One region of the Mesorhizobium sp. WSM4822 genome, then DNA from elsewhere that is predicted to be linked to it. Evidence: riboswitches for the same ligand, from Rfam matches in the RefSeq annotation. Region 1 holds a riboswitch; the other holds the start of a gene.
The links. Region 1 has a riboswitch for thiamine pyrophosphate ahead of AC0L3E_RS14800 (YkoF family thiamine/hydroxymethylpyrimidine-binding protein). Riboswitches for the same ligand answer to the same signal wherever they lie in the genome.
Positions count from the first base shown of each region.

Region 2: it holds a riboswitch for thiamine pyrophosphate, as region 1 does, so the genes downstream of both, thiB (thiamine ABC transporter substrate binding subunit) here and AC0L3E_RS14800 (YkoF family thiamine/hydroxymethylpyrimidine-binding protein) in region 1, are expected to answer to the same signal.

Region 1 covers NZ_JBVVQM010000005.1:363,054-367,652, forward strand. The annotation lists gene AC0L3E_RS14785 (ABC transporter substrate-binding protein) at 62-1,081, opposite strand; gene AC0L3E_RS14790 (ABC transporter ATP-binding protein) at 1,074-1,841, opposite strand; gene AC0L3E_RS14795 (ABC transporter permease) at 1,844-2,590, opposite strand; gene AC0L3E_RS14800 (YkoF family thiamine/hydroxymethylpyrimidine-binding protein) at 2,694-3,302, opposite strand; TPP riboswitch at 3,293-3,406, opposite strand; gene AC0L3E_RS14805 (RodZ family helix-turn-helix domain-containing protein) at 3,602-3,922, shown strand; gene AC0L3E_RS14810 (formyltransferase family protein) at 3,962-4,599, opposite strand, start outside.
Region 2 covers NZ_JBVVQM010000003.1:160,552-165,150, reverse strand. The annotation lists gene AC0L3E_RS08825 (ABC-F family ATP-binding cassette domain-containing protein) at 1-1,225, opposite strand, end outside; gene AC0L3E_RS08820 (thiamine diphosphokinase) at 1,227-1,871, opposite strand; TPP riboswitch at 1,959-2,073, shown strand; gene thiB (thiamine ABC transporter substrate binding subunit) at 2,117-3,115, shown strand; gene thiP (thiamine/thiamine pyrophosphate ABC transporter permease) at 3,367-4,599, shown strand, end outside.

The DNA.
Region 1 (4,599 bases):
CGACCTGCTCCACGCGGTCGCCCAGAAAGACTGGCGACCCATCTCATTTGGTTTTGCCAGACTAGCTCAGATAGTCGTTGCGGAAATAGCTCCCGAAATCCGGGCGTTGAGCAACCAGCTTGCCGTCGGCATCACGCAAAATGCCGGACGCGAAGAGATAGCCGCCGATCGCTCCCATCTTGGCCGGATCCATCGTCCCGATGGCGCCGCTTTGGCTGCGCAGATAATGGCCGTCGATCAGCGCCTTCAGTGAGGCGTGGATCAGCGCCGGATTGGTCAACGCATCCTTGTTGGCCGCGATCAGCAGGGCTGCCGCATCTTCGGGGTGATCGACCGCGAACTGGTAGCCGCGCCGCGTCGCCTGGACAAAGGCGGCCGCAGGCTTGGGGTTTGCCTGGAGATAGGCTTCGCTCGAAGAGATCAGTGTCGTGTGCTCGTCAGGCACGCCGTAATCGGCATAGACGAAGCTGCGTTGTTTGACGCCCTTGAGCTCGGCGTCGACACCCTCCCAGGTCGAGACTTCGAGCGTGAAATCGACCGAACCATTGGCCAGCGCCTCATAGGCTGAGGTGCCGAGCGTCACCGTCTCGAAATTGCCCTTGCCGCCATCATGGCGGATGATGGTCGATATCAGGGCGTTTTCCCAGGCGCTGCCGAAGCCGCCATAGGTCAGGCCGTCGAGGTTTCTCGGGCTTACGATCTCGCTGCGGGCCGCATTGAAGACCACGCGGCCGGTTTCCGATTGCACCACCGCATAGACGCCCTTCAGGTCCGCTCCGGCGGTTCTCTGGGTGAACAGGCTGATGGTGCCGTTGATGCCGAAATCGGCGACGCGATTTGCAACCAGCGTGCCCGCACCGGTATCGCTGTAAGGCAGGATGTCGACCTCGAGCCCGGCCTCGCGATAGAAGCCCTTGTCGCGGGCGACGAACAGTCCGATGTGGTTGGTGTTGACAGTCCAGTCGAGGGCAACGGTGACCTTTTGTGCCGATTGTGCTTGGGCTCGCCCCGATCCGGCAACGAGCGGAAGGCCTGTGGCAAGGGTCAGCAACAAGGCCTGCCGGCGCGTCAAGTCAGTCATGATCGTGTCCTTTGGATGGGGTGGCGTTGAGGATGATGTCGAGAATCTCGGCCTCGAGCGTACTTGCCTGGCGCGCGGCATCGCCGCCAAGGCTGCGCGGGCGCGGCAGCGGCACCTTGATTTCACGCACGATGCGGGCCGGGCGCGCCGACAGCAGATAGATGCGGTCGGACAGGAACACGGCTTCGCGCACGTCATGGGTGATCAGGAGCGCCGTCCAGCGATGATGCCGCCACATCTGTTCCAGCCAGCGCTGCATGGCCGTGCGGGTCAGCGCGTCGAGCGCGCCGAACGGCTCGTCGAGCAAAAGCATGTCGCGTTGCTGCACCACCGTGCGCAGCAAGGCCGCGCGCTGGCGCATACCGCCGGACAGTTGCGCTGGAAAATGCCGCTCGAAGCCGGCAAGCCCGAATTCGGCAAACAACGGCGCAACGCGCGCCCGCGCCGCCTGTCTCCTCATGCCTTGCACTTCGAGCCCGAGCGTCGCGTTTTCGAGGATGCGCCGCCACGGCATCAGCGCGTCACGCTGCGGCATGAAGGCGAAATGCCTGCCGTGGTCGTCGAGCGGCGCGCCGTCGAACAACATCTCGCCCTCGCCATGCTCGGCGCCGGTCAGGAGCTGGAAGAGTGTCGATTTGCCGGCGCCCGAGGGTCCAAGGATCGAGACGAATTCACCAGCGCCGACGCTAAGCGAAATATCGGCCAGCACGTCGAGCCCACCGAACGCCTTGCGCACATGCCGCAGTTCGAGCCGGCTCATCGCTAGGCCCCCTTCCCGGCGGTTTCCTTGCCGGCCCGCTCCCAGGGCATCGCAAGGCGCTGCAGCAGTACAGTCAACCCGAACAGGACAAGGGTCAGGGCAGCGCTCACTCCGACGGCGGCAAGAACCAGGTCAGGACGGAAATTGTTCTTGGCGTTGAGCATGTAGATGCCCAGCCCCTTCGCGGCCCCCGCATATTCGGCGAAGATCGCGCCGACCACGGCGTAGGTGATGGAGATCCTCAAACCAGCGAAGAAATAGGGCAGCGCCGAAGGCAGCCGTGCCAGCATGAAGATGCGCCAGCGCCCTGCTCCCATGGCGCGCAGCATTTGCCCGATCTCGGCCTCGGTCGACTCATAACCCTCGACTAATGCAACCAGCATCGGAAAGAAGGTAACCAGCGCCACCAGCATGATCTTGGGCGCCAGCCCGAAGCCGAACCAGAGCACCACCAGCGGCGCGATCGCCACCAGCGGCAAGGTCTGGCTGACGATTAAGACAGGAAACAGCGCACGCCGCAGCGGCTGGAAGAAGTCGACCAGCATCGACAGCACGAAGGCAGCGCTGAGCGAACAGGAGAAGCCGAGCAGCGTGGCGCCGATGGTCGGAATGGCGTTGTCGGCCAGCGCCTGGCGATTGAGCAGCGCTTGCTCGAAAACGCGCGACGGCGCCGGCAGTGTCGTCGGCCTGATGCCGGAATAGGTGGCATAAAGCTCCCACGCCAGCAGGAGCAAACCGACCGAGATCATGGCCGGCATTGCCTTGACAAGAAGGCTCGCGATCGGGCGCGAAGCGACTGATGATGTGGCCACGGGAGACAACCTTTGACGGCAGCGCGAAAGCGCGGCTGGCTCAGACAGCCGACGGGCTGTTGGCCGAGACCGTGACGTCGAGGGTTACGTGGCCGGCGCCTGGTCCGAAGCGGCAGAAGGCCTCGTCCAGCGCCGAAAAGATCGCACCGGCATCACCGCGCAGTTTCGTGCAGAAATGCTTGGAACGCTCATAGACGCCGGACTGCTTGAGAAAATCGATGCAGCCGTAGATCTCGTCCATGTGGTCGTCGGTGCCCATCACATAGAGCGAGAACTGCGCCGCCGCCGACTGGCCGGTGGCAGCAGCATTGCGCACCGCCGCGATGGCCGCATCCTTGCGCGGGCCGAGTGGCCCGACAGGCCCGCCAAGTGCATCGGAGCGGCAGATCGGGTCATCCGGCTCGCCAGGGCACCCGCGCGAGATGGCGGCCGACAACACGCAATGTTTGCCGCTGCGTGCCGCCGCCACGAAGAGGTCGCGCATGGCGGGAAACAGCACTTCGGGCGGCCCGACCAGCAAGGTCGAGATGTCGTCGGTCTCGATCCTGAGCTTGTCGCGCCAGGGATCGAGCGCACCGAGCGCGCCAAGAATGACACCGACGAATTCGTCGGTCATGGGGTATAGGGAAATCTGTGCGCCTGAAAACATCGCCCGCCTCGCTCCGCTGGTATTACCCAGATCAGCTTCTAGGGTCTGTGGGCTTGCCGCCCCCGTCTCAGCCCCGACCGTACGGAGCACCCCTGTGGATGTGCGCCTTAAAGCATCATTCGAGTTCAAGGGAAAGCCGTTTTTTCAGAGCACTGCGCCAAAAGCATTGCGCCAGTCACGGTGCGCCTGAGCGGAATTTTGTCGGGAACCTTCGCCGCCGCGACCGGTTGTCCCCACAGTCGCAACGCGATCACTTTCGTAGAAAACAAGCGACGACTTCACAGAAATGGAGACAAACCATGTTCATGAAAATCCTCGCAGCTTCCGTTCTCACCATTGGTCTGGCCACGTCAGCCATGGCGCAAAGCGCCGGCAGCAACAACGCAAATGGAAGCGGCAGCGGCAAATCGGTGACGGTTGAGCCGAACACGCCGGCTTCACCGAATACGGTCGAGCCGGACACTGTCGACCCGGGCACGACCAACAGCACGACTGGCACGGTAGGGGACATGAATTCGAACGCGGATCAGAATTGCCCGACCAACCCGCAAGGCGCACAGACGGACGCCGATGGTAACGCGACGGCGCCAACGGTAAACGATAATAATTGTGGCAAGTAACCGCACACAGATGAAGCCGCTGGGCATCGCCCAGCGGCTTCATCCGTTTCTCTGGTCCGCAGCACTCGTTTTGCCGAACAGCCGGATTTGTGGAGCGGGTTTTCCGGCGGGCGGGCGCAAAAACAGGTGTTTTGAATTGAGCAGCCGTTTGAGCACTCTACCGTAGGTAAAATACAGGACCCGACCGTTGGCGAGATCGAATTCCACTGTTCCCCACCGCCTGACCGGAGCCTTTCCTGTGCAAGGCCCCAGCCTTCTGATCTGGAATCCCAGTCTGACTTTGCGCGTTCCGATTTCAAGATAGATGCCTGGCAGAAGGCCGAGCACATGCCATAGCCGTACAACATGCTCGACCGACATGGCCGGCGAGATTATCAGGTGGCTGGGCTGAAGCCGTGCCCAGACGAAGTCGCCTTTCGGCTGCGGCATTCCTGACAACAGCCCCCGGCAGTAGGCCGGCACCGCCTCGCTCACCAGAATCCGCATAGCGGTTGCCGTGCTGTCGGCCAAGGCTTCTCTCGAGGTCCAGTCAGCTTCGGAAAACGGCACCTGCCCGAGAATGTCACCCTCGTCAAAACCGGCGGACATCTTGTGGAGCGTGACGCCGCCATGAGCCGCACACCGGCCGTCCACGGCCAAGCGCTGGGTCGGATGTGGCCCTCGATAGTCGGGGAGCA
Region 2 (4,599 bases), on a different contig from region 1:
CGCCGCCGGATAACTCGCGCACCGGCGTGCGCGCCTGCTCCGGCTTGAACAGGAAATCCTTCATGTAGGAGACGACGTGGCGCTGCTCGCCATTGATGACGAGGTTCTCGCCGCGCCCGTCGGTGAGATATTGCGCCAGCGTCTCCTGCGGGTCGACCGCCTCGCGCTTCTGGTCGAGCGTGGCGATCTCCAGATTGGTGCCGAGCCGCACCGAACCGGCGTCCGGCTTCATCTCGCCGGTCAGCATCTTCAAGAGCGTCGTCTTGCCGGCGCCGTTCGGCCCGACCAGGCCGACGCGATCGCCGCGCTGGATGCGGGTCGAAAACCCCTTGACCACGGTTAGATCGCCAAAGCTCTTCTCGATGTTCTTCGCCTCGATCACCAGCTTGCCGGACTCGGCGGCGTCGCTCGCCACCATGGCCGCCGACCCTTCGGCACCGCGATGGCCGCGAAAACGCTGGCGCATGGTCTGCAACTCGCCGAGCCGGCGCATGTTTCGCTTGCGCCGCGCCGTCACGCCGTAGCGCAGCCAATGCTCTTCGCGAACGATCTGGCGGCCGAGTTTATGCTGCTCGCGCTCTTCTTCCTCCAGGACTAGGTCGCGCCATTCCTCGAAATGGCCAAAGCCCTTGTCCAGCCTGCGGGTCTGGCCGCGATCGAGCCAGATGGTGGCGCGCGACACACGTTCGAGAAAGCGGCGGTCGTGCGAGATGACGATCAGTGCCGAGGAGGTGCGGATGAGTTCTTCTTCCAGCCATTCGATGACCGAGAGGTCGAGATGATTGGTCGGCTCATCGAGCAGCAGGATGTCTGGCTCCGGCGCCATGACGCGGGCAAGGGCAGCACGCCTCGCCTCGCCGCCCGACAGATCGTTCGGACGTTCCTCACCCGACAGTCCGAGATGCTCCATCAGATAGCTGGCGCGGTAGGGATCGTCGGCAGGGCCAAGCCCGGCCTCGACATAGGCGCGGACAGTGGCAAAGCCCTCCATGTCGGGCATCTGCGGCAAATAGCGGACAGTTGCCGAAGGCTGGCGGAACACCTCGCCGTCCTGCGGCTCGATCAGGCCAGCGGCGATCTTCAGCAGGGTCGACTTGCCCGACCCGTTGCGGCCGACCAGTGCGATCTTGTCGCCGGCCGAAGCCGTCAAGGCGGCGCCGTCGAGCAGCGGCGTGCCGCCGAAGGTCAGTTTTATCCCGTCGAGGTTGAGAAGAGGCGGGGCCATGTCAGCTTTCAGGTAAGGGATAGGGATGAGCGAGCAGCATCGCGCGGCCATGGCCGAGCGCGATTTCGAGGCGGCCCTTGATCTCGTTGGAAATGGTCAGCGACGAACCGAAGGCCACCTTGACGTGGTTCAGCGGCCATTTGGCGCCGGTGACGGTCAACCCGGCAAGCTCGGAAAAGCCGAGCACCGAAAACAGCGTGCCATCGGCATAGTCGAAGCCGGCCGTTCCGCGCAGCAGGGGAATGCCTTCCTGGGCGCCGCTGGTCAGGAGCACATCGGTCCCTGCTTCGGCCAGGCGCAAGGCAAGCGCCAGATGCAGGAAAGCGTGGTCGGCTCGCTTGCCGCCGAAAGCACCTGCTAGCACCAGGCGGGTCGCGCCGCGCTCGAGTGCGGCGGCGATGGCAAGTTCGCCATCGGTCTGGTCCTTTTCCGCCGGGAAGGTCCGGCGCGGCACGGAAGCGAGATCGTCCGGCAGGTTCGCCGGCACGGAATCGAAATCACCCACCCACAGCTCCGGCACGAGGCCCAGCAACTGCGCATGGCCTATGCCGGCGTCGGCGGCGATGACGCGGGAGCCTTCGACCTGACGGTCGAGCCGTGGCGTGCGGATGAGATCGCCGCCAAGCAGGATGGTGAATGTGCTCATATCGTGTGGCCCTTACCAGCCCGGCACGGGAAACGGAAGGCGGCAAACTCCCACTTGCGTGGCGGATCGGCCCGGCCTATGTGTCGAAACGCTCTAACGGGGTGCCGGACGCGATCTTCGCGGACCGGCTGAGAGGCAGTCTCGCCAACCCGCTGAACCTGATCCGGTTTGTACCGGCGGAGGGATTAGACGTTTCGGACAGTCCGACGCCTCAATTCCTTTCAATTCGAACGAAGGAGGCGCCGATGCGCACGCTTTTATACGCTCTTGTTTCAGCAACGGTCGTGGCCTTGTCCGGACCGGCCTTGGCCAAGGACAAGCTCACCGTCTACACCTATGAGAGTTTTACCGCCGACTGGGGCCCGGGTCCCGTGGTGAAGAAGGCGTTCGAGGCCGAATGCGGCTGCGATGTCGAGTTCGTCTCGGTCGCCGACGGCGTCGCGCTGCTCAACCGCGTCAGATTGGAAGGCGCATCGACCAAGGCCGATATCGTGCTTGGCCTCGACACCAATCTCACCGCCGATGCCAAGGCGTCAGGCCTGTTCGCGCCGCATGGCACGGTGGCCGACGTCAATGTACCGGGCGGCTGGAGCGACGACACTTTTGTCCCCTTTGATTACGGCTATTTCGCTGTCGTCTACGACACCGAGAAGCTGAAGAACCCGCCGAAAAGCCTGAAAGAGCTGGTCGAAGGCAGTGCCGACGACAAGATCGTCATCCAGGATCCACGCACCTCGACGCCGGGCCTCGGCCTGCTTCTGTGGGTCAAGTCGGTTTATGGCGACAAGGCGCCGGAGGCCTGGGCCAAGCTCAAGCCGAAGGTGCTGACCGTGACGCCGGGCTGGAGCGAGGCCTATGGGCTGTTCACCAAGGGCGAGGCGCCGATGGTGCTGTCCTACACGACGTCGCCGGCCTATCACATGATCGCCGAGAACACCGGGCGCTACCAGGCCGCCTCCTTCGAGGAGGGCGAGTATCTGCAGATCGAGGTGGCGGGTATCACCACGACGGGAGCCAAGAATCCGCTGGCGGCCAAGTTTATGGCCTTCATGACCGGGCCTAAATTCCAGGATGCCATTCCCGAGACCAACTGGATGTTCCCGGCCGGCAAGACCGACAAGCCGCTCAATCCGGCCTTTGATAAACTGGTCAAGCCGACCAAGACCTTGCTGTTCAGCCCGCAAGAGGTCGCTGCCAATCGCAAGGCCTGGGTCGATGAATGGCTTGCGGTGATGAGCAAGTAGGGCGCGAGCCGCGTCGCATGTTTGCGCCAAGCCGCCCCCCTCTGGCCTGCCGGCCATCTCCCCCTCAGGGGGGGATATCGGCAGCTTTATCGCCTCTCTTAGTCCTGCCACTCTTGAGAATAGCGAAGGCGGCTGAGTGCGCAATCTCCCCCCTTGAGGGGGAGATGTCCGGTAGGACAGAGGGGGGTGGGCTCGGCCTTCGCCAGATATTCCCCTCGATCAATACCCGTCGCAGGGTTGGATAGCGCGAGATGCGTACGCGCCATCCAGCCGATCCCCGCGTCAGCGCCGGCATTGTCGCGCTTGCCGCGATCGCGCTGCTGATCGGCGGCGCGTTTGCCGGCCTGCTTTTCGAGGGCGCCCATGATTTCTCGGGCGCCTGGGCAGCCTTCGATCCCTATCTGCTTCGCGTCATTCGCTTCACGCTCTGGCAAGCGGCGCTCTCGACGCTGCTTTCGGCCATCCCGGCGCTGTTCGTGGCGCGGGCTCTGTCGCGACATCCACGTTTCTTCGGCCGCGCCTTCATCCTGCAGATCTTCGCCGTGCCGTTGGCGCTGCCGGCTATTGTCGCAGCGCTCGGCATTCTGGCGCTTTATGGCCGTGCCGGCTATTTCGCCGGCGTGCTTGCCCTGATCGGCGGCGGAAGCTGGCCGGGTATCTATGGCCTGTCCGGCATCCTCGTCGCCCATGTCTTCTTCAACCTGCCGCTGGCGACGCGGCTGTTCCTCGAGGCGCTGCAGACCATACCGGCCGACCAATGGCGGTTGGCGAGCCAACTCGGCATGGCGGCGCGGCCGGCGTTCCGGCTGATCGAATGGCCAACGCTGCGCGCCGCACTGCCCGGCGTCGCCGGGCTTGTGTTCATGCTCTGCATCACATCCTTCACGATCGTGCTGACGCTCGGCGGCGGGCCGGCCGCGACGACGCTGGAGGTCGGCATCTACCAGGCGCTGCGCTTTGATTTCGATCCCGCGCGGGCCGTTACACTGACGCTGTTGCAGATTGCCCTGACCTTTATCGTTGTGCTGGCCCTGACGCGCCTGGGCGCCAATGTGGTCGGCGACACCAATTTGCCGGTCGCGCAACGTCGGTATCTCTCAGTCCATCGGAGCGAGACCTGGTTGAACGCGCTACTCATCATCCTGGCGCTGCTGTTCGTCGTTGGGCCGATGGCGGCAACCGTGATGGCCGGGTTGGGTGCGGATCTCGGCCGGTTGGCCGGTGAGGCCACTGTCCGGCAGGCAACGCTGACCAGCGTGGTGCTGGCCTTCCTGTCGGCACTGCTCTCGGTGATGCTGTCGCTGGCGCTGACCATGGCGCGGCGGGCACTGGCGCTGAACCGCCGTGCCGGCGCAAAGACACTGCTCGAACACGCTGCCGATACAGGCGCCGGCTTTGTCCTTGTCGTGCCGCCGATCGTCGTCGGCGCCGGCTGGTTCCTGTTGCTGCGCCATGCCGGCGATGTCTTTGCCATCGCCCCGGTC